DNA from 2 places in the Kribbella sp. NPDC000426 genome. Region 2 is predicted to be linked to the other one. Evidence: riboswitches for the same ligand, from Rfam matches in the RefSeq annotation. Region 2 holds a riboswitch; the other holds the start of a gene.
The links. Region 2 has a riboswitch for cyclic di-AMP ahead of ABT313_RS14660 (C40 family peptidase). Riboswitches for the same ligand answer to the same signal wherever they lie in the genome.

Region 1 (10,747 bases), on a different contig from region 2:
GAGGTGACTTCGCCAGCGTTCTCGCGCCCCCGGCAGCCCGATCTCTACAACGTTCCGCTGCTCGCCTTCGAGTAGTCCTGGATCCGCGAAGCCAGGTTCCACGGCGGTGATGCCGAGGCGAGTGTCGGAGTCATGAAGACGACTCGACGCCGCCGGAAGCATCGTGAATCGGCGACCTGACCCGAACGCCGTACCATCGATCGCAGAGCGGCAGCGCTTACTCGCGGTCAACCGTGCCGCGGCGATGTTCTACCGCCGACAGTTGCTCCAGGCAAAGACCGGGTGGCCGCGGAAGTACCTGACCCAGGGAGGCGCGCCCGAGGTCCTGGATCCAGGTTCGAGCTGGTCGATCGGACACGCACCCGATGCACGATCTCGCTTGACTGACGGCCTTCGCTCGCGGGGTTTCGACCTGGCAACCGTCCGGAACGCAGGCCTGGCGCTCCTGGATCCCGAAGGGCGCACGATCGACCGGTTCCGTGACCTGGTGATGTTGCCGGCGCGCAACGAGCAGTTGGAGACCGTCGGCTTCATCGGCGTTCGAGCGGACGCCGAGCCGTACTACGTATCGTCTCCCGCGAGTCAGGTTGGTCGCCGCGGAAGCGCGTTGGTTGGCGTCGCCGAACAGCTCGATCTGCTGTCCGAGGGCGCCATACCCGTCTTGGTCGACAGTCCTCTCGACGCACTTGCCATCGAGCGAGTCAGCCGACTAACTACGGGTCGCTGGGTCGGCATCCCCCTGTGCGAGACGCTCTTGTCGGCTCAACAAGCTGGCATCCTCGGGCGATACGCCGCCACCGAATCCGTCATCGTCGTCGTCGCAGACGGCAAAGCTGCTCAGCGCGCAGCCGACAGCGTGCTCGCCGATCTCAATCGGTTCTTCACCTGCGTATGGGCTGTCGAGCTGCCGACCGTCTCTCGAAAACGCGGCGACCTGCAAGCGCTACACGACAGTCTCCTGCTCACCCGGCCTCTTGCTGACTACCGGAGCCCGCAGCGCCGGAGGAAGCACCGACGCGACGAGGCTGATGTGGAGACACCTGATCGCGGGCCGGCGCTCTGACGAAAGTTGACCAGGCTCGACCGTTGAGCCTGCGTGATGCGTCCTCCTCGGCCCGCGTTGTTCCTTGAGGAGAGTGGCGATCTGCGTGATGTCGTCCGGTGAGAGCAGTTGCCCGTTGTCTTGCCGTTCTGTCATCAGGTAGACGCCGTCCCAGCGTGCAGCTCGGCGTAACGGCCTGCGGCGAGGCCAGCCCGTGGCTAGCCAGACCGGTATCCGCGGTGCCTGTACAGGGCTGGGCCGCAGCAGCGCCTCGTTGAGTTCGAAGTGGGTGCCGCTGTAGCTGAACGGTTCCCCGGTCCAGATCCCACTGATGATGTCGAGTCCTTCGTCGAGCAGTTCCGCACGAACCAGCGGATCCCACGGGTCCCCGAACGGCGTGAAGTCTTGCTCGGCGTTTCCGAGGCCGGCCGCGAAGATCAGCCGTCCGCCGCTGAACTGATCGAGCGTGGCTGCCTGCCTGGCAACTTCCCAGGGTCGCCGTCGTGGCAGCGGTGTGAGCAGGGATCCGATCGTCACATGCTCCGTCGCGAGCGCGGCCGCGGTCAGTGCGATCCATGGATCTGCGACCGGGTCCACCGAGCTGAAGATGTCCTGGACGAAGAACCCGTCCCAGCCGGCCCGCTCGGCCTCGCTCGCCAGCCGTCCCAGCAAACGTGGATCCGCATATGTCCCGTTGACCGGCACATCCAACCCGAACCGCATCGCGCTCCTCCTCTGACCCGACCTGTTGGCCCACATCGTGCCGCGTTGCCGTGCCGCGTGTGCTGGTTTGGCCATGAACGTGGTGTCCTGCTCGAAATCGGTGATGGCAACCAGCGCTCAGTCACCCTGCCACCACGCCTCGAGCAGCTCGCCGACCTGGCCGCGGACGCCGTCTGCGGAGCCGGAAGCCACAGACGAATAGCGCACGCTTCGAATATGTACTCGTTGCCAGTCAAACCGCGATGAGGAAATCAATGGCTCCTGTGGGTCGCTCGATGAATACTGCACACTTCGAATATGCACTGGTTGCCAGTCAAACAGGATGAAGGCGCCTCGTCCCTGGAACGCCTCCCCGTCGAAGGAGCCCTCACCGACCAAACCCGAGCCTTCGCCTCCATCACTTTCTGAGGTACGGGTACGGCGTGAGACGTATGCCGGTATCCGCGGCGATGACGGCCCGGTCGCCGAGCGGCTTGTCGAGGGTGACGACCGCGGTCGATGTCTTCCCGACGTCCGCACCGCCCGGGAGCAATGGACCGTGACTGCCACCGATGACGACCAAATCGTCGTACTCGACGACGTGGGCCCGGAGGTCGGTCTCATAGAGTCCGTGGCTCAACTCGAAACTGAGGGTCTTGCCGTCGACCCAGTCGAGAACGCCGACGCGGAGCAGACCCTGCTCGAGCCGGGCGAGACCGGGTAGCGGGTCGCGCCACTGCAGCGACTTGAGCACGCCCGCGGGGGCTGCGACGGCGACAACAGGTCTCGACAGGCCTCGCACCGTGAAGGACCAAGCCGGCACGGTCGCCCGGCCATGGCTGGTCTCCACGTCAGTCCTCGTCAACGAGCCGCCAGTGATCGTGAGCGTTTCGCAGCCCGGCATCCTCTTGCACATGTCGTTCGGCGGCCCGATCGCTTCGGTCAGAGCTTGCTGAGCTTCGAGCACCTGCATCGTCTCGTTCGACCCGTCCGCGAAATCGACCCGCGTCGTACCACCTTCCGCGAACTGGACCCCCTCCGCGAAGGCAACCCGCCCGGACAACCATGAGATCTTCTGCTGCCCGGTGTCGAAGCCGAGCCCCGGCGTCCGCGTCGAGTACAAGAAGATCCCGGTCACCGGCGCCGGAATCCCCGCCGCCCCCACGGCCCGCGCCACCACTCCCGCACGCTCCACAAATGCTTGTGTGGGCTGACCTCGCGGCACCAGATCACCGTCTGGTGTCTTCCACGCCGGGCGAGGAGCCGACGTGCTACTGGGCGCAGAGTCCGGAGCTGGCCCGGACCCACACCCGCCGAGGGCGAGCACCAGCACCACCCCCAACCGCACCTTCCCCACCATGGGGCCGAGTATCCGCTCCCCTTCTCGGCCCCTCAACCAGCGAGGGTCCTCAGGTGAGGTAGGTGGTACGGGTGCACGTGAGGGTATGGCTGTTGTGTAGGTGAGTAGGGCCGGCGCGGCACCCGCGATGCGGCGTGAAGCCAGAGCCGATTCGCACCGTTCGTGTGCCTGATTCCTGTCCCGCTGGTGGAACGGGGACAGGCGTTCCCGCTCCCGCCTGGCGAGAAGGCCGCCCCGAGAGGGTGGCGGCACACCATCGTCACCAGCCGCGATCAGCTGACAGCGTGGCCTGCCGGGCGAACATCGGTATCGCCTGTCGCGCGTCAGGGGTCGTCGGGATCGACCTGGACCGGCATACAACCGGTGTACCTGGGGGCGCGAACGCCGGCGTCGACGGCGGCACCCGGTTCGCCGAGCTCTGTCAGCGGTGGGGCCAGATCCGACCGATCACACTCGAGGGCCGCACAACGGGCGGCACCTGCTGTTCCGCGTGCCGCCCGGTCTCATCGTGCCGTCGGTGTCCGGCGGCACCTCGCGACTCGGCCCCGGCATCGACATCCGCGGAATGGGCCGAACCCTCGGCGGCTACCTCGCCGGGCCGGGGTCGGTCGTCGACTGCCGCGAGTACGTGATCGAGATTGAGGTCCCGATCACACGACTGCCCCGGTGGCTTGCCGCCTTGATCGGCCAGGCGGTCCCGATCGCGCCGGCGGCGAGCAGGCCGAGACAATGACATGTGACTCATCGCCTGGATCTCGACGCATCCGACGGCCCCTGGGTCGACACCCTCGTACGGCGGATCTACGTCGCCCGGTCCAGCGGCGACACCGCCGAAGCCCGACCGGCTGCTCGAATACGGCCGCGCCGAGGGCGGCGAGACGCTGGCGCGGATCGTCGACCAGCTCCTGGAGGCGCTCGACCAGCGCGACACCGCCGTACTGACCGGTGAGCCGATGGCGCCGTACGGCGTCAGCGCGGCCCCGGCCGGCGAGCTGATCTGCGACTTCTGCGCCGCGCTCGAGCCGGTCGTCTACTACGAGGTCACCGAGTTCAGCCTGATGGCACCGGGTGGGGAGTGGCTCAGCGGAGACCGGTTCTACGCGTGCCCGCCATGCCGCCGGTTCATCGACTCCGGCGACTGGAGAGGCTGCGAGCGTGGATCGGCCCAACCCATTTCGGGCTCGCGCACCGCATGATCCTGGTCGGATTCCGTAACCACCGCAGGGGCTCCGCGGTCGAGTTCCCGCCCGGCACCAACCCCGAAGCCGGCCGCTGGCCGTCGCGCCTCGATCAATCCGCTGCTGCTGGACGGCTGGGCAGATCTGAGCATCTGGGGGTACGACGCCGGCACAGGCCCTGAACCGCACCAATCACGCCGCCTGGCCCGAGCTTGATCGCACATCCCAGATCGCTCGCCGAAAGCCTGCGGATCAACCGAACTGGTCGATATCAGCCGGGGCGAGGTCGCTGCACGGCCGAACCAGACGGCGGCGCCATCGGCGGCCTGGAAGGCTTGCGTCGCGAGTGAGATCGGACTGTCCGCGACTCCAGGGCGACGCTGAGCGTACGCTCAGGCCAAGGGCTCAAATACTGCGGTAGACCAAGAGAGCTGATGACGAATCGCGCGCAGGACGGATCAGGCAACCCAGGGCGGGCTCCGAAGGAGCCGCGCTCGGGTCCGGTACCTCCCGGGATGCTGCCGACACCGTCGGAGCTGACAGCTGATGCTCTGAGCGATTGGATCGCGAAGAACCCGGATCCGGATGTCGGTGGTGTTCGGATTCTGCCGGACCTTAAGACGGTCATGGTGTATTGGAAAGGCGCACCGCCAGCCGGATTGCGGAACCTGGCGGTCACGCTCCCGATGCCCGTGACCTTCCAGGCATCGCCGTACTCGCTCGCCGACCTCGATCCGATTGCCCGGAAGGTGCTGGCCGACAACCGAGACGTCGTGAGCTCGACCGGCCCAAGCCACGACTACTCCGGCGTCAGTGTCACCTTGTGGTCAACAGCGCCGCTGAATGCCACGATCGCACGCCTCAACAAAGAAGCCAGCGTGCCGATCATCTTCGACAAAACCGCCGACCCCGTGGACCTGGCCGGCACCACCGACACCTCAGACAGCCACGCACTGGATGAGTGCGTTGAGCCCGCAAGGTGTGCAGATGTGCCTCGCTTCTTTGGGGGTGGCATGATCCGGGTCAGAGGCCTGACTCCAAGTTGGTCGAGGGTCTGCTCGACCGGTGTAGCTCTGTATGCCGGGACACACCAATACATGACCACTGCGGCACACTGCCTCCCCAGTGGCACATGGGTGAGCTATGACAACGGCGAGGTCCTAGGATCGGTAAACCAGAGCATTGGCCATTACAAACCGGACCCAGGCGACATCATGATTATCGAAACTCCTAACCTGTTTCGGATTTGGAACGGGGCATGGAACACCGACATCTCGCAGCCTGTGACGAAGATGAAGCGACCCGCGGAAGGCGTGTACGTCGCAGTGAGCGCCGGGGTGTCCGGAAACAATGCTCCACAACGGGTTGAATCGGTAGGTCGATACTGGTCGACGGAAACCGCGGAATCGGTCGGGCCAGGGTTCTTTGTTGAACCGCACGTTACCGATCGCATTTGGGGCTACGTACAGAAGGGCGATTCGGGATCACCGGTTATCCGCTCGGATTCGGCCGGGAACTTCGAAGTCCAGGGCTTCCTATCGAAAGGCCAGAACACAGTAGCAACCCCGACCAATTGCAGCCCACTCCGACATCCCGGATTCCCCCCAACCACTTCCCCGCCATCGTACTGCTACGGCGATTACTGGGCCGTCTACGCAGATATCGCAATCAACAGTTACGTCGGAGTGCATCTCAAAACCGTGAGCGATCAGGGGCCCTAACGAGCACCTCGCGGCGAATCCGTCGCATGATGTCTTCGACAACTTCCGGCCGGTGAGACGACCGGCCCGTACGTGACCCTCAAGGCGAAGGTCTACCCGGAGGTGTTGCGGCCGGTCATCGGGTTCACCGATCGGGCACAACCAACGGTTGCGCCGCTGCACAGCGAATCGCCGTACCGCGTACCGGCCGGCGACGCCGAGCCGATACCACAAGACCTGGGTACGCCGCCGTGCTCCACCGCCCCCGCGATAAACGGCCATCCCGCCTGCAAGTCCGCCGTACGGCTCGCGACCACGCTGTCTGAGCGTTCGAATTAGCCCATATCTGCTGGATTTTGAGCATTCGTCGACCACCGCCACGCCCCCGACACGCCCTGTGGATAAACGGTTTCGGTGGTGTCGGCGAACCGCCGTACTCTGATGAGCGGCCCACCGATTACGACGGGCTGTACGTGGACCAACGCCGAGCGCTGCCGGGTCCGTGTGCTCCCCTCGAAACACCATGGCAGCGGTAGGGGACCCAGGAAGTTGGGGTCCGACCGTGAGTGGTCGATACCCCTGGGGTGAAGTCCACGGGAGTGGACCGGGCGATGAATCCCCGCCCGAACCCGACAGTTAACTTCGCAGGCGTACGAGAGCTTCACCATGCCCAAGAACGGGTCCTCGGGTGGCTTCGTGCTGCCAACAGACAGCTCCGCCGCGCCCGCCGTGCCCCCCAGGCACCACGGAGCTTCTTCGCGCCCTCCAGCCCTCCGGACCGCTCCATGGGCCGCAGTACGGCGGCTCCCTCGCGCAGATGCACGCAGAGAAACCTCTATATACGCGTGGCGCGGGGGTAGGAAATGAAACGCGCCGTCCCGCAGCACGGCCGCGGCTCGTCGGCCGCGACGCTCCAGGAGTGGGTCCAGCTCGGGATCACCGAGGTCGTCGGCCTGGTCGACAAGCAGCTCGCCGTGCCCGCCCCCGAACTGCTGGCCCGGCTGCCCGAGCACGGCGTATCGAAGGACGACGGCAAGCGCCTCCAGCTGGACCCGCAGGTCCTGACCGAGGCCACTACGCAGCTACGCAACCTCGGAGTCATCGGCGAGTGGGACCACACCACCAAGGGCGGCCTGACGGTCCCGCTCTGGGTCCCCGGCGACTAGACCGGCCGCACGACCTACATCCAGCGCGCCTGCCGGCACAAAGGCATGCTCTACGCCCGCTACCGGCGCCTGGCCAGCAACAACATGGGCGAGGCTGGCAAAACGGTCCTGCGCCGCTCGCTCACCGAGGCCGGCCGCCACCTGATGCCGTGCGTCAGCGGGTTCGGCGAGTGCGGCGACCTGCTGGACGTCCCGCTGTTTGGGCCGCTCGACTCCGCCGCCACCTTGGTGATCACCGGCGCCAAGGGAGTGCCCGTGGTCTGCACGGTGCCGATGGAGATGAAGAACCGGCGCCTCACGATCTATCCGATCCACAAGGAGTGCCACCAGCTGCTGGCGAAGGCCGCCGTACTCCAGATCGAGCACCCCGACCACCCGATCGTCCCGGTGCTGGTCTGCCGCCGCGCGCACCCGCGGCTGTTCTGGATGGCCAAGGACCTCGGCTTCCTCGTCCACCAGACCGGCCGGCAATACACCCGCCTGCCCAAGGGAACCACCCCGGCCCACGTCGAAGTGCTGCGCACCGAACTCGGACTCACCGGCCTGACCGTTGTGAACGACAAGACGCCGCTGATCCGGACGTTCTTCGAGCAGACCCTGCCGAACCGGGCCCAGGCCACCGCCGCCCGGTGGAAGGCCACCGCGGCGTACGTGCTCCCGTACGCCGAACAGCTCCGGGTCGAAGGCCCGGACTCAACCCAGCGGGCGGACCTGATCCGGGAGCTACGGCAGGAAGCCGAGTGGGTCCTGGACAGCGCTGGCTGCAAGAACAACAACCTCGGCTGGTCCCTACCCGATCTGGAGGAAGTAGACGAATGAGCGACTTGCAACTGTGGGACGGCCTGATCGGCGCCCTGATCGGCGCGGCCGTCGGCGCGGTGCCGGCGGTCCTGGCGCTGCGGAGCTCGAGGAAGTCGAACGAGCTGACCGCCGCCGCGCACGAGACCGCCAAAGCCGCGACCGAGGAAGCCCGCCAAGCCACCGCGGCGATGGTCGCCAACGAGATCTCCGCAGCCGCGCTCGAGGAGGCCCGCCAGGCCAACGCGGCGGCCGTGGCGGCGAACGCGATCGCGGACAGCGCCCTGGAAGAGGCTCGGGCCGCACGCAAGATCCAGTACGACGAATGGCACCGGCAAGCAACCCCGAACATCATCCTCGAGCTGGGCCGTGAACGGCACGAACTCGGAGGACACGCGCTGAAATTCAGCTGCGACCGTGACATCGACTCAGGCGAGCTCACCCTTGCCGCCGGGTACGACGAGATGGCCATCACCGGCCTCGGAGCCAGCCCCGACGAGGAAGTCTTCAACTTCGGGCGATCGGTCACGCTGCCCCGCGGTCGAAGCCGGCACGACCGCTGTCAAAGGGATCTGGACCGGCGACCCCACCCGCGCCAACGGCCTCACCGTTCAGATCCGCTGCACGGTGACCATCGACGGCATCAGCTGGATGGTGGCCAAACCGGTGACCTTCCCGCGGATCGCGGCCGGAGCGTCGGCAGCCCTGCTGCCCCGTGATCCCGACGAACTCGACATCAGCACCGCTGGATTCTGAGACCTCGTTCGAAAGGTCAAGCGGCGATAACGATCGGCGGCAGTGCGCCTGAGACCTAAGCGCGTGGCGAGGAGGGCGGGAAGACTCGTTCTGTGGCCTACACCAGGTGTCAACTGTGCGACACGCCGCCGGACCGTGGATCGTTATCGGCGCGTGACTCCTCGTTAACCCCGTGGATGGGCGTGTCGGGCTGCGCGGTTTGCGATTCCCGGGTTCTCTTGCCTTAAGAACAACAAGCGGCTCCTCGGGGGCAACCGAGGAGCCGCTCAAATCACCCACTTGACGGGCGGGTTCACATGAAGAGTACGACTGATGCCGGCCGTTCGCTGGGACGTCGGCGCTCCGGAGGCACAGGAGTGCCGAGATGACCGCGCAGCCCGACGCGGCTGTGCAGTCCGTTCCAGCGCAGCCCGACGCTCCCGCGCAGATCAGCAAGGCGGGATGGGTCGGCCGGGTCGCCGGCGCCGCCAGTCTGCTCGGCGGCGGAACCGTCGTCGGCGTCTTCCACCCGATGGCGGGAGTTGCGGTGCTGGCGTGCGGGGCCGTCTTGACGACCCTCATCGTCATCACGGCGCTGTACGGGAACCGGACCCGGAGCCGGCGCGCGTTCCGTCTGCTCCGTCTGCTCAGGGGAACGGCTGAGCCACCGGCACCGCCGCGGGACCGGCGCGGAGCCAAGCGCTCGAAACACGCGAAGCACAAGGCGTGAACGGCCCCGCCTCCCACCATTGGGGCTCCACCCCGGTCCGGGTCTCCTGTTGACGCAGGGGCCCGGACCTCGTTATAGCCCCGGCCAGCGAGCCTGCCCGTCCCATCGATAACGGCTGTTACAGAGGGCTACATCCAGGTAGGTAGCCTTAGCCCCTCGGTGGAGTCTCCAGGAAGTCCCTGCGGCGCGATGCCACCCGGCGCAAGTACTGCCGTGGACAGGTCCACCTCGCTGCCGGAGAACCTTGCGTCGTTGAAGCTAACGGTGCCGCCGGCGAACGTTGCATCGTCGAACTTGAGTGAGCCGCCGGCGAACTTCGCGTCGGCGAAGTTGACCGCGCCGCCATTGAACGTCGCGCTGAAGAAGTCGACTATGCCGCCGGAGAGGGTTGTGCCGCTGAAGTACATGCTGCCGCCGGAGAACGTTGCGGTGCCGAGACTGATGAGGCTGCCGGAGAAGGTCGCGCCGCCGAAGTCGACTTCTCCGCCGGAGAACTCTGCGCCGAGGAAGTCGACGGCGCCGCTCGAGAACTCCGCGCTGGGGAAATACACGGTGCCGCCGGAGAATTTTGCGCCGGTGAAGGTGACGGTCTGGCGTCGTCTGGCGGGGATGTCGGAGAACTCCGCGAGGGTGAAGTCCACGACGCCGCCCGAGAAGATTGCATCGCTGAAGTCGACGGTGCCGCCCAAGAACCTCGCGTCGCGGAAGGTGACGTGAGTGCCGCGAGAGAACTCCGCGCCGCTGAAGTCGCCACTGTCGAAGACAGCCCCGGTGAAGTCGAAGCGGTACCCATTCCAGGTGGGTGGAGCATTGAGTTGCTCTTGTTCCTCGTGTTGCAAGTGTTCGTTGATGAGCCGGATGACGGTGTGTCGGACTTCCCTCTCTCCGTGGCGCCCCCCAGCTCCGTCGGCCGTAACCCTGGCACGCCGCCGCTTGACCGATGGATAAGGTCCGGTCTCGTCGGTGTCCGGGGCGTAGGGCAGGCGGAGGTACGCGCAGAGTACGTCGATGCACTGTTGTCGCTGCTCGTCCCAGTCGTCTGCGAGTCGCGCCATCGCGTAGATGCCGGCGAGCCTGACGGACGCTTGGTCGTGGCCGATGAGTTCGGCGGCGTCCTGGTAGCGGCTGCTGAACAGCCGCCGGTCGTCACGGAAACTGGCCGACTCGTCGACGCGCGCGCGGCGGTATCCAACGATTAGAGCGACGGCCGCGCCCACGCCTGCCGCCAGCCCGAGAGCGATCTTGACCATGTCGGCGAGCAGTTTCTGCTGGGCCTCTGTGGCCGCTTCGGGATGCGGATCGATGTCAAGCAGCCAGGCAAGGATCATGTAGAGCG
Region 2 (10,747 bases):
CCGGGATACGCGTCGACGTCCGCGGCATCGTCGTACCGTGCAGTCCGAGCGGGCGGATGATGCGGCGCTCGATCTCGTCGGAGTACGTCCGGCCGGTGACCTTCTTGATGATCTCGCCGACGAGCAGGTAGTTGGTGTTGGAGTAGTCGAACTGCGAACCCGGCTTGTCGAACACCGGCGGATTCGCCAGCGCGCGCTCGATCTGCTCGCTCGCGGTCCAGGTCCGGAACCGAAGCGCGTAGAAGTCCTCGCTCGGCGGCATCGGCAACGTGTTCTTGTAGTCGTACAAACCGCTGGTGTGGTTGAGCAATTGCCGCACCGTGATGTTCTCGCCGTTCGGTACGACGCCCGGCAACCAACGCTCGACCGAATCGTCGAGCCGGATGCGCCCTTCGGCGACCAATTGCAGTACGACGGTGGCGACGAACGTCTTCGTGATACTGCCGGCCCGGAACCGCCCGTCCACCGGAACCTTCCGCGAGGTCCCCAGCTCAGCGACGCCACTACTCCCACGCCAGACCTGCGCCCCGTTCCGCACCTCGGCCAGCGCGCCGATCGACGCCACCCCGTCGAGGCTCTTCTGCAGATCGCCACCTCTTGAAGGCGAAGCCGGCACCACCGCCGTCATCGCGGCAGTCACCAACGCAACCATTCCCTGCACCAGCATCCCGATCTCCTCTTGTCCGTCCGAGCCTCCAACCCTTCCCGGCACGGACAGCACAAACATCGGGGATCGCCCGGGGAATCACCCCGTCAGCCGACCTATCAATCCATCCAGTTGCTCAGTGGTAGCCCCGGACTTCAGCAGGTACGCAGCCGTTCCGCCGTACTGCGTGTGCACGTGATCAAGCAGCCGGACCATGATGTCCGCCGGGTCCCCGGAAGCTTCGTAGTCGGCGGCAACCACTTCACGTGGCAACCCGACCAGATCGAGAATCAACGCGACGATGACCCCGGTCCGGTCCTTGCCCGCATGGCAGCTCACCACCACACACCCCGCAGGCGCCTCCGCAATCGCCACAACCGCCGAGGCAACCCGCTCGGCGTAGTCGTCGACCATGATCCGGTACTGCTCGAACAACCCCGCCTCCGACACGTCCGGATCCGCCGGGTCCCACAGCGGCATGACCCGCACTCGCGGATCGTCGGTCAACGGGGACCGGAACGTCTCGGCCTCCCAGAAACTCCGCAGATCCACGAAGCGGCTGATCTGAGCAGCCTCGACGGCAGCAAGGCCGGCGGCGGACAGCTGGTCGAGATTGTCGCTGCGGATCAGTCGACCCGGCTGGATCGGACCGCCGCCCAGATCCCTTACATTGCTGCAGTCCGGCCAGGTCAAGGGTTGCATGGCAACCACAGTAACCTGGCCGGATGTTGCCTCAAGCAACTTATGCCGCGGCAGTCGCCTCGGCGAGCTGCTCGGACGTCGGCTGCAGCTGCGGCGTCGCCAGGGTCAGCAGGACGTTGGCGACGGCGAAGGCAGCAGCTGCCAGTAGGCCGCGCTCGTACCCTGACTGCAGCGCTTGCAGCTGGCTGGCGCCATGGGTCAGCTCGCTGGTCGTGTGGCTGATGGACAGGGTGGTGACGATCGCCAGACCCAGCGCGCCGCCTACCTGGTACATCGCGTTGACCACACCGGAGGCTGCGCCGGCCTCAGCCGGCCGCACCTCGGAGACCGCGTTGATCTGACCCGGTACGCCGACACCGATGATGCCGAAGCCGAAGATGATCAGACCGGGCAGCAGTTGCGAGCTATAGCTACCGGTGACGTCCGCCTGCGAGAGGAGCAGCAGACCGATGACGCTCAGGACCGCACCGGCGAGCTGGACGGTCCGAGTGCCGAGTCGCTGCACCAACTGGGACGCCAGTACCGCACCGACGATCGCCGCGCCGCCCATCGGCAGGAAGTGAATGCCGGCCTCGAGTGCACTGTCACCACGCACCTGCTGCAGGTAGATAGCAGTCAGGAAGAACATCGACAGGAACCCAGCACCGTTCAGCGCCAGCGTCGCACCGGACACACTCAGCGCCCGCGACCGGAACAGCCGCAGCGGCACCAGCGGAGCAGCGGACCGCGACTCCACCACGACGAACGCCACCAGCAGGAGCACACCGGCAGTCAGTACGCCGACAACCTCGAACGACCCCCACCCAGACGGCTCGGACCGCACCACGCCGTACACGACCGACATCAGACCGGCCGTGCCGAGCACGGCGCCGAGGGTGTCGAACGTACGGCGACCCGTCGAGTGCCGCAGGTCCGGGACGAAGACCGGGATCAGGGCGATCAGTGCGATCACGATCGGCACATTCACGAAGAAGACCCACTGCCAGCTGAGGGAGTCGACGAGTACGCCGCCCGCGACCACGCCGAGCGTGCCGCCGAGACCGGCGAGACCACCCCAGACGCCCATCGCGATGTTGCGCTCACGCCCGTGCGCGAAGGTCATGGTCAGGATGGCCAGCGCCGCAGGTGACAGCAGCGCTCCGCCGAGGCCCTGGACCGCACGGGCGCCGATCAGGAACTCCGGGGAGTTGGAAAGGCCGGCGACGAGGCTGGTCGCGCCGAACAGGACGAGGCCCGCGGTGAACACGCGGCGCGGACCGAGCAGGTCGGCCATCCGCCCGCCCAGGAGCAGGAAGCCGCCGAAGAGCAGTGTGTACGCGTTGATGACCCACTGCAGGGAGTCGGCGGAGAAGTTCAGGTCCGCCTGGATGTGGGGCAACGCGACGTTCACGATCGTCACGTCGAGCACCACGATGAACTGCGCCAGAGCCAGCACCGCCAGGGTGGCCCAAGGACTGCGTCGCATTGCCGTACCTCACTCGGTTGAGAGTCTACGCTGTATGTATACGCCGTAAGCTTACGGAGTAGACACTAGGTCTACGGTGTAGACTTGTCAACGTGATTACCAAGGAGACCTCCCGCCGCCTCGATCCGGAGAAGGTCGTCGACAGCGCGCTGGCCATCGCCGACGACGAAGGACCGGCCGCGGTCTCGTTCCGGAAGCTGGCCGCGCAGCACGACGTCACGCCGATGGCGCTGTACCGGCACTTCAAGGACAAGGACGACCTGCTGGCCGCGATCGGGGACCGCATCCTGGCCGACGTCGTACTGCCGGTGCCGAACGGCGAGCGCTGGGACAAGCAGCTCCACACGCTGCTCGGCGCGTTCGTGACCGCGCTCCGCGGGCACCCCCGGCTGGCGGACCTGACGCTGCCGCGGATCCTGATCACCGAGCCCGGCCTGGCACTGGCCGAGCGGGCGCTCGAGCTGCTCGTCGAGGGCGGATTCACCGTCGACGACGCGGCCGAGGTCGGCCGGCAGGCGATCTGCTCACTGATCTCCTTGGTGACCACAGACCCGATCGCCCGCGAGGTCAGCGACCCCGAGGCCCGCGAGGCGTCCCTGCGGCGCAAGCGGGCATCCCTCGGGGCCCTGTCCCCCGAGCGCTACCCGATGATCACGTCCGCCGCCGGCGCCCTGATCTGCCCGGAGTCCCGGGACCGGTACTACGAGATCGGCCTCGACCTGGTCGTGGCAGGCATCCGCGGCATCCGCGAGTAGGGGGTGTCTGGCGCCCCACACGCGTCCGAGAGGACTACGCTCCGAGACGGAGCGATACCACTCTCTATGGAGGTACATCGATGGCGGGGAAGTTCGAGCTGTACAAGGACAAGTCCGGCGAGTTCAGGTTTCGCCTGAAGGCCGGTAACGGCGAGGTCATCGCGACCAGCAGCGAGAGCTACACGACCAAGGCCGCGGCACAGAACGGGATCGACTCGGTCAAGCGGAACGCGGGCGACGCGAACGTCGACGACCAGACCGACTGAAACGTCAACAAAACAAGGGGGTTCTCCACAGTCTGAGGAGAACCCCCTTCGTTGTGATGCGGTCAGAGACCGTCCGCGAACTCGACCCCGCGAACCTCGACACCGAGCCCCTCGATCCCCGCGTCCGGGATCATCGCGGCCAGCTCCAGCGCGCGCTCCCGGGACGCCACGTCCACCAGGTAGAAGCCGCCGAGGAACTCCTTCGACTCCACGAACGGCCCGTCGGTCACCGCCGGGAGACCGCCCCGGACTGTGACGACCGCGGACTGCGCCGGCTGCTCCAGCGCGACCGTGCTGTGGAACTCGCCCGACGCCTTGATCGTGTCCATGAACTTCTGGTGTCCGGACCCGATGGCCTGCTGCTCGGCCTCGGGCAGCGCGGCCAGCACATCGGGGTTGATGTTCAGAACCAGTAGGTACTTCACGGTTTCTCCTTCACCCGCGGCCCCCGGAATGGGTGCCTCTCGTCCATCAGTACGGAGCGGGTCGGCGCACTTTGACATCGCCCGCGGATAACGTCGGATCGTGCTGAGTCTCACAGATGTCCGGGCCGCCGCTGAGCGCCTGAAGGGTGTCGCCCACCGTACGCCGGTCCTCACGTCGCGAACGCTCGACGAGCGGGTCGGGGCGGAGGTGTTCCTGAAGGCGGAGAACTTCCAGCGGATCGGCGCTTTCAAGTTCCGGGGCGCGTACAACGCGATCAGCCGGCTCACCGCGGAGCAGCTCGAGGCGGGCGTCGCGGCATACTCCTCGGGTAATCACGCGCAGGCGGTCGCGCTGGCGGCCCGGCTCGCCGGGACGAGCGCGGTGATCCTGATGCCGGAGGACGCGCCGCCGACGAAGGTCGCCGCCACCCGCGGGTACGGCGCCGAGGTGGTCACGTACGACCGCTACACCCAGGATCGGGCCGCCCTGGCGCACGAGCTGGCGACCGAACGCGGGCGCACGCTGATCCCGCCGTACGACAACTACGACGTGATGGCCGGGCAGGGGACCGTCGCGGTCGAGTTGCTCGAAGAGGTCGGGCATCTGGGCGCCCTGCTGGTTCCGGTCGGTGGCGGCGGGCTGATGGCCGGCTGTGCGACCGCGGCGACGCTGATGTGCCCCGGGATCCGGATGATCGGGGTCGAACCGGCGGCCGGCGACGACCACGCCCGCTCGCTGGCCGCGGGCGAGCGGGTCGAGATCGCCGTACCGCGGACGATCGCGGACGGGCAGGCGATCTCGACGCCGGGCGAGCTGACGTTCGCGGTGAACCGGCGGCTGGTCGAGTCGTTCGAGCTGGTCAGCGACGAGGAGATCGTGGCGGCGATGGCGTTCGCGTTCGAGCGGCTGAAGATCGTGCTGGAGCCGAGCGGGGCGAGCGCGCTGGCCGCGTTGCTGGCCGGACGGATCCACGGGATGCCGGAGCGCGTCGGAGTGGTGCTGTCCGGCGGGAACGTGGGGCTGGAGCGGTTCCGCGAGCTGCTCGAAAAATAGCTGAATTCGCAAGGATTTTAGGGTGCCCTGACCACCCTCTGTGCCCGTTGTCACAGAAAGCGACCATTGATTGTGACCGAGGTCACACCGAAGCCCTCATTTGCCGCCTGAGCCCCGCTCAGACGCGCTCAGGACACCTGGTGTTCATCCAGGCTCCCTGATCCGTCAGATGCCCTCTCAGGGGCATTCGGGAGGGTCTTTGTGGATCTGAGGGTTTGCGTCGTGATCGTTCTGTTATACAGTCGTCGGCGGTTCGGTAAACAACACGAACCGCACGTGGGTCAACGCCGAGCCCTGCCAGGGCCCATGTGCTCCCCTCGAAAACCATGGCAGGGGTGGGGGACCCAGGAAGTTGGGTCTCGACCGTGAGTGGTCGAAACCCTGGGGTGAAGTCCGCGGGAGCGGACCGGGCTATGAATCCCAGCCCGAACCCGACAGCTAACTTCACAGGCGTCGGGAGACAACCATGCCCGTCACTGCCCGACGGACGTCGCTTTCGCGCGCCGTCAGCCAGCTTTCCAGTACCGACCGGCCTACCGGCCGGACCCTGGCGAAGCACCGTAGGACCAGCAAGCCCGCGACGCCCCGCGCCGCAGCCGCCGTTCTGTCGGTCGGCCTCGCTGTTGGCGGTGGAGCCGCCCTCAGCCTCACCACCACCCCGGCGACCGCCTCCGCGGCCACCATGACCGCTGCCCAGCAGCGCGGCCACATGAGCATCCCGAGCCGGCCGTTGCTCCGGTTCCGTGACTCCGGCCCGACCGTCAAGTACGTCCAGCGCGCCCTGCACCTGGGGCCGGACGGCTACTTCGGCACCAGCACCGTCCGGGTGCTGAAGAAGTTCCAGGCGTCCTGGGGCCTCAAGGCCACCGGCTACATGGACAAGAACACCTGGGGCCGGCTGACGTGGGCCGCCAAGCACAAGGTGCTCTACGGCAAGGCCGGCGCGAGCTCCGGCACCACCACCTTCCGGGCCAAGGTGCTGCGGGAGGCGGCCAAGCTCAAGGGCACGCCGTACCGCTACGGCGGCACGACCACCCGCGGCTTCGACTGCTCCGGCTACACCGGCTACGTGTACAAGAAGGCCGGTCACAAGCTGCCGCGCACGTCGCGCCAGCAGTACAGCGCGACCAAGCACATCAGCCGCAAGGCCGCCAAGCCGGGTGACCTCGTGTTCTTCCGCAACGGTGGCGGCGGTGTGTACCACGTCGGCATCTACGCCGGCGGGAACATGCTGTGGCACGCCTCGAAGCCGGGTCGCCCGGTCGCCAAGGCGAAGATCTGGACCAGCAGCGTGGCCTTCGGCCGCATCTGAGTCCTGACCGGCGGCGCCCTTCCCCCCATCGGGTGCCGCTGGTCGTCAGCGTCCTATCCCCCCAGGCACGCTGGCCATGAAACCGGCCGGGCCGTCGATCCCCCACCCCTCCGACGGCCGGGCCGGTTTCCTATTCAGTCGTCCAGCAGGCCGGCTTCGTAGGCGAGGATCGCGACCTGGACGCGGTTCGTCGCGTCGAGTTTCACCAGGGCGCGGGAGACGTGCGCCTTCACGGTGGCCTCGCTCATGAAGAGCTTCCGGCCGATGTCGGCGTTCTGCAGGCCGCGGCCGACCTCGATCAGCACCTCGCGTTCGCGTTCGGTGAGCTTGCTGATCCGCTCGCGCGCCACCCGCCGCCGGTCCGTCCGCGGGTCCCCGGCGAAGTGCCCGATCAGCCGCCGCGTCACCGCCGGCGAGAGCATCGCATCCCCGGCCGCGACGACCTTGATCGCCTGCACCAGCTCGCGCGGCGGCGTGTCCTTGAGCAGGAACCCGCTGGCCCCGGCCTGCAGGGCACGGAACACGTAGTCGTCCAGGTCGAACGTCGTCAGTACGACGATCTTCGGCGGATCCGGCAGCGCCTGCACCTCCCGGGTCGCGGCCAGCCCGTCCAGCCGTGGCATCCGGATGTCCATCAGTACGACGTCCGGCTGATGCTCCTTCACCATCGCCGCGGCGTCCGCACCGTCCTCGGCCTCGGCGACCACCTCGAGCTCGTCGTCCGACTCGAGGATCATCTTCAGCCCGGCCCGGACCAGCGCCTCGTCGTCCACGATCAGCAGCCGCGTCATCGCTCCCCTTCGTCCACGAATACAGGCTCGGCATCTTGTTTACGGTCGTCCCACGGCAGCCAGGCTTCGACCCGCCAGCCGCCTTCGAGCGTCGGCCCGGTCGTCAACCGGCCGCCGACCAACTGCACCCGCTCGCGCAAGCCGACCAGGCCCGCACCGGCGCCAGGAAGCAGTGAACCAGCAGCCACCGGCCGTACGTTCGTCACCCTCACCGTCACGCCCTCGCCCCGAGCACCATGGACCCACACTTCGGTCGCGGCGCCGCGCGCGTGCTTGTGCACATTGGTCAGCGACTCCTGCACCAGCCGATAGACGGTCCGGCCGACCGAATCCGGTACGTCGTCGGGCAGCGCAACGTCGTACCCGACCGTCACACCCGCGTTGCGCGAGGCCTCGATCAGCCGCTCGAGATCCGCGGCCTGCGGCACGGGCGCCAGGTCGGCACCGGCGACGCTGACGTCGGACCGCAGTACGCCGAGGACCTCGCGCAGGTCCTCCATGGCCTGCCGGGCGGTCTCGCGGATGAGCTTGGCCGAGCCTTCGACCTTGTCAGGGCCGACCGCCGGGTTCACCTCGAGACCGCCGGCATGCAGCGCGATCAACGAGACCTTGTGCGCGAGTACGTCGTGCATCTCCTGCGCGATCCGGGATCGCTCGCCGAGCCGGGCCTGCTCGCTGCGCAGCTCGCGCTCGGCCTCGGCGCGCTCGGCCCGGTCCCGCAGCGACGCCATCAGGTCGCGGCGAGCACCGACGTACGCACCGATCGCGATCCAGGTCCCGACCAGGAACGGGCCGGTGAAGATCGGGACCCAGATCGACCCCTTGCCACCGCCCCAGGTGTTCAGTACGTAGGCGGCGTACGACGCGAGACCGAGGATCGCCAGGGCCAGGTCGCGGCGACGGATCGACAGCGTCAGCAGGGCCAGCCCCATCGGGACGAAGATCCCGCCGGTCAGCATCGCCACCACGGCGATCGCGGTGACCGTCACAGGGAACCGCCGGCGCCAGAGCAGCGCGACCGAGGCGAAGATGCCGGCACCGAGGACGTACCAGTCCTTGGGGCTCCAGCCGCCTCCGCCGGACGCGGCCTGCGCGACTATCGAGAGCAGGCTGAAGGCGACGTACAAGAAGTCGCGCACGCGCGGGGCATGCCTGACCCACCAGGCGTACCACCGGCGCAACCGTCGCATTCCGTCACTGTAGTTCTACGGTCGACGCGATCACGTCCCCCTTCCGGGTGGGGTTCGGGGCCGTCGCCGACAACTTTCGTAGGGGGTGGCCGCAGCCGCTCGTCCGATGTGCGAACGGGGTCGCCGGCGGTTGACTCGATGTCATGATCACCGTCGAGAACCTGACCAAGCGCTACGGCAGCACCACGGCTGTCCAGGACGTGTCGTTCACCGTGCAGCCCGGCAGCATCACCGGCTTCCTCGGCCCGAACGGCGCCGGCAAGTCGACCACGCTGCGGATGCTCACCGGCCTGACGCCGCCGACCTCCGGCACCGCCACCATCACCGGCAAGCGGTACGCCGACCTGCCGAACCCCGGCCGGGTCGTCGGAGTCATGCTGGACGCCGCCGCGCAGCACCCGGGCCGCACCGGCCGCGAGACGCTGCTGCTGAACGCGAGCCTGCTCGGGGTGCCTAAGGCGCGCACCGACGAGATGCTCGAGGCGGTCGGACTCAGCCACGCCGCGAAGCGCCGCGTCGGTCAGTACTCGCTCGGGATGCGGCAGCGGCTCGGCATCGCGGCCGCGCTGCTCGGCGACCCCGCCGTACTGATCCTCGACGAGCCCGCCAACGGGATGGACCCGGAGGGCATCCGGTGGATGCGCGGGCTGCTGCAGGACTTCGCCGCCCGTGGCGGCACTGTGATCCTGTCCAGCCACCTGCTCGGTGAGGTGCAGGCGACCGTCGACCGGCTGGTCGTCATCGGCGGCGGCAGGATCGTCGCCGACGGCTCGCTGGACGAACTGCTCGCGGGGAGCGGCACTCTGGTCCGCGGCCTCGACCCGATCGGCCTGAACCAGGCCCTGACCGCGGCCGGCCTGAACCTCGAGCCGCTCGCCGACGGCGCGCTGCGCGTCGACGCCACTGCCGAGCAGGTCGGGCGAGCCGCCGCCGCTGCCGGTCAGATCCTGATCGAACTCCGCCAGAGCGACGGCGCCGGCCTGGAGGAGCTGTTCTTCCAGCTGACCGCAGCGCCCGTCGCCGCTTGATCACACCTACTTCTCTTCAGGAGCTCATCGCTATGACCACCGTGACCGAAGACGTCCCGACCACCGCACCGGCCAAGCACCGGGCCGAGGTAGCGACCGCGCTGCCGCCCGCCCGCGGCCAGTCATTTCTGAAACTAGTTGCAATCGAACTACGCAAATCCGTCAACACCCGCAGCGGCCGGGTCTTGATCGCCGCGATCCTGCTGATCGCCGTGGCCGCGCTGACCTGGCAGATGACCCATCTGCCGCGGGGTGCAGCAGGATTCGACGGCTTCCTCGGGGCCGCATCCACCGGCGTGATGCTGTTGCTCCCGGTGATCGGCGTGATGGCGATGACGTCGGAGTGGACGCAGCGGACCGCGCTGACCACGTTCACGCTGTCGCCGCGCCGGGTCCGGGTGCAGCTGGCCAAGTTCGTCTCGGCTGTCGTACTGAGCGCGGTCGTGATGACCGTTGTCGTCGCGCTGGCGCTCGCCAGCACTGCGCTGGCCGGCGGGGTCACCGACCACGCTGCGTCGTACGCCGGACTGGGCGGCCAACTGGCCGGCGCCTACCTGACTGTGGCGCTGAATGTCGTGATGGGCGCCGCGTTCGGTGCGGTCATCCCGCAGACAGCGGTCGCGATCCTGGCGTTCTTCATCGCGCCGACCGCGTGGTCGCTGGCCGGGCCGGCGCTGTTCAAGGACAACGCCAACTACCTGGACGTGTTCGGCGCACTCGGCCGGATCGCGGAGCGGGATCTGCACGGGATGGTGCCCGAGACGCTGACCGCGGTCGGGGTCTGGATCGTCCTTCCGACCATCGTCGGACTGTGGGCTAGCTCACGTCGCGAAGTGAAGTAACGGGGCCGGACGCGGTGGGGTGGGCCGGTTTGAGGGGACCGGTCCACCCCATCGATGCTGTGATCGGACCTCTGGGCGGGGGCGGTGCGTGTGTCGATCCCGCGCTCCGGGTATCCTTGAACCACGATTACTGACGACTGATCCGTGGGCGCCACGCAGCGTACCCGGTTGACTTGTGCGAGGGGGTCGACGCTATGGGGCGCGGCCGTGCAAAGGCCAAGCAGACGAAGGTCGCACGCGACCTGAAGTACCGCACCTGGGACACCGACTT

Region 1: it holds a riboswitch for cyclic di-AMP, as region 2 does, so the genes downstream of both, ABT313_RS07890 (hypothetical protein) here and ABT313_RS14660 (C40 family peptidase) in region 2, are expected to answer to the same signal.

The regions. Positions count from the first base shown of each region.
Region 1 is NZ_JBEPDK010000002.1:5,253-15,999, forward strand. It holds gene ABT313_RS07850 (PPC domain-containing DNA-binding protein) at 1-75, shown strand, start outside; gene ABT313_RS07855 (hypothetical protein) at 245-1,063, shown strand; gene ABT313_RS07860 (LLM class flavin-dependent oxidoreductase) at 944-1,765, opposite strand; gene ABT313_RS07865 (hypothetical protein) at 2,163-2,939, opposite strand; partial or broken gene ABT313_RS07870 (bifunctional DNA primase/polymerase) at 3,389-3,837, shown strand; gene ABT313_RS07875 (hypothetical protein) at 4,058-4,300, shown strand; gene ABT313_RS07880 (chymotrypsin family serine protease) at 4,798-6,003, shown strand; gene ABT313_RS07885 (hypothetical protein) at 6,076-6,321, shown strand; cyclic di-AMP (ydaO/yuaA leader) riboswitch at 6,465-6,641, shown strand; gene ABT313_RS07890 (hypothetical protein) at 6,846-7,148, shown strand; gene ABT313_RS07895 (hypothetical protein) at 7,194-7,967, shown strand; gene ABT313_RS07900 (hypothetical protein) at 7,964-8,665, shown strand; gene ABT313_RS07905 (hypothetical protein) at 9,067-9,411, shown strand; gene ABT313_RS07910 (pentapeptide repeat-containing protein) at 9,540-10,747, opposite strand, start outside.
Region 2 is NZ_JBEPDK010000003.1:168,426-179,172, forward strand. It holds gene ABT313_RS14625 (serine hydrolase domain-containing protein) at 1-667, opposite strand, end outside; gene ABT313_RS14630 (tyrosine-protein phosphatase) at 746-1,348, opposite strand; gene ABT313_RS14635 (MFS transporter) at 1,389-2,813, opposite strand; gene ABT313_RS14640 (TetR/AcrR family transcriptional regulator) at 2,906-3,568, shown strand; gene ABT313_RS14645 (YegP family protein) at 3,649-3,834, shown strand; gene ABT313_RS14650 (YciI family protein) at 3,897-4,259, opposite strand; gene ABT313_RS14655 (pyridoxal-phosphate dependent enzyme) at 4,360-5,313, shown strand; cyclic di-AMP (ydaO/yuaA leader) riboswitch at 5,613-5,780, shown strand; gene ABT313_RS14660 (C40 family peptidase) at 5,780-6,625, shown strand; gene ABT313_RS14665 (response regulator) at 6,760-7,416, opposite strand; gene ABT313_RS14670 (sensor histidine kinase) at 7,413-8,606, opposite strand; gene ABT313_RS14675 (ABC transporter ATP-binding protein) at 8,750-9,634, shown strand; gene ABT313_RS14680 (ABC transporter permease) at 9,667-10,476, shown strand; gene ABT313_RS14685 (DUF3073 domain-containing protein) at 10,671-10,747, shown strand, end outside.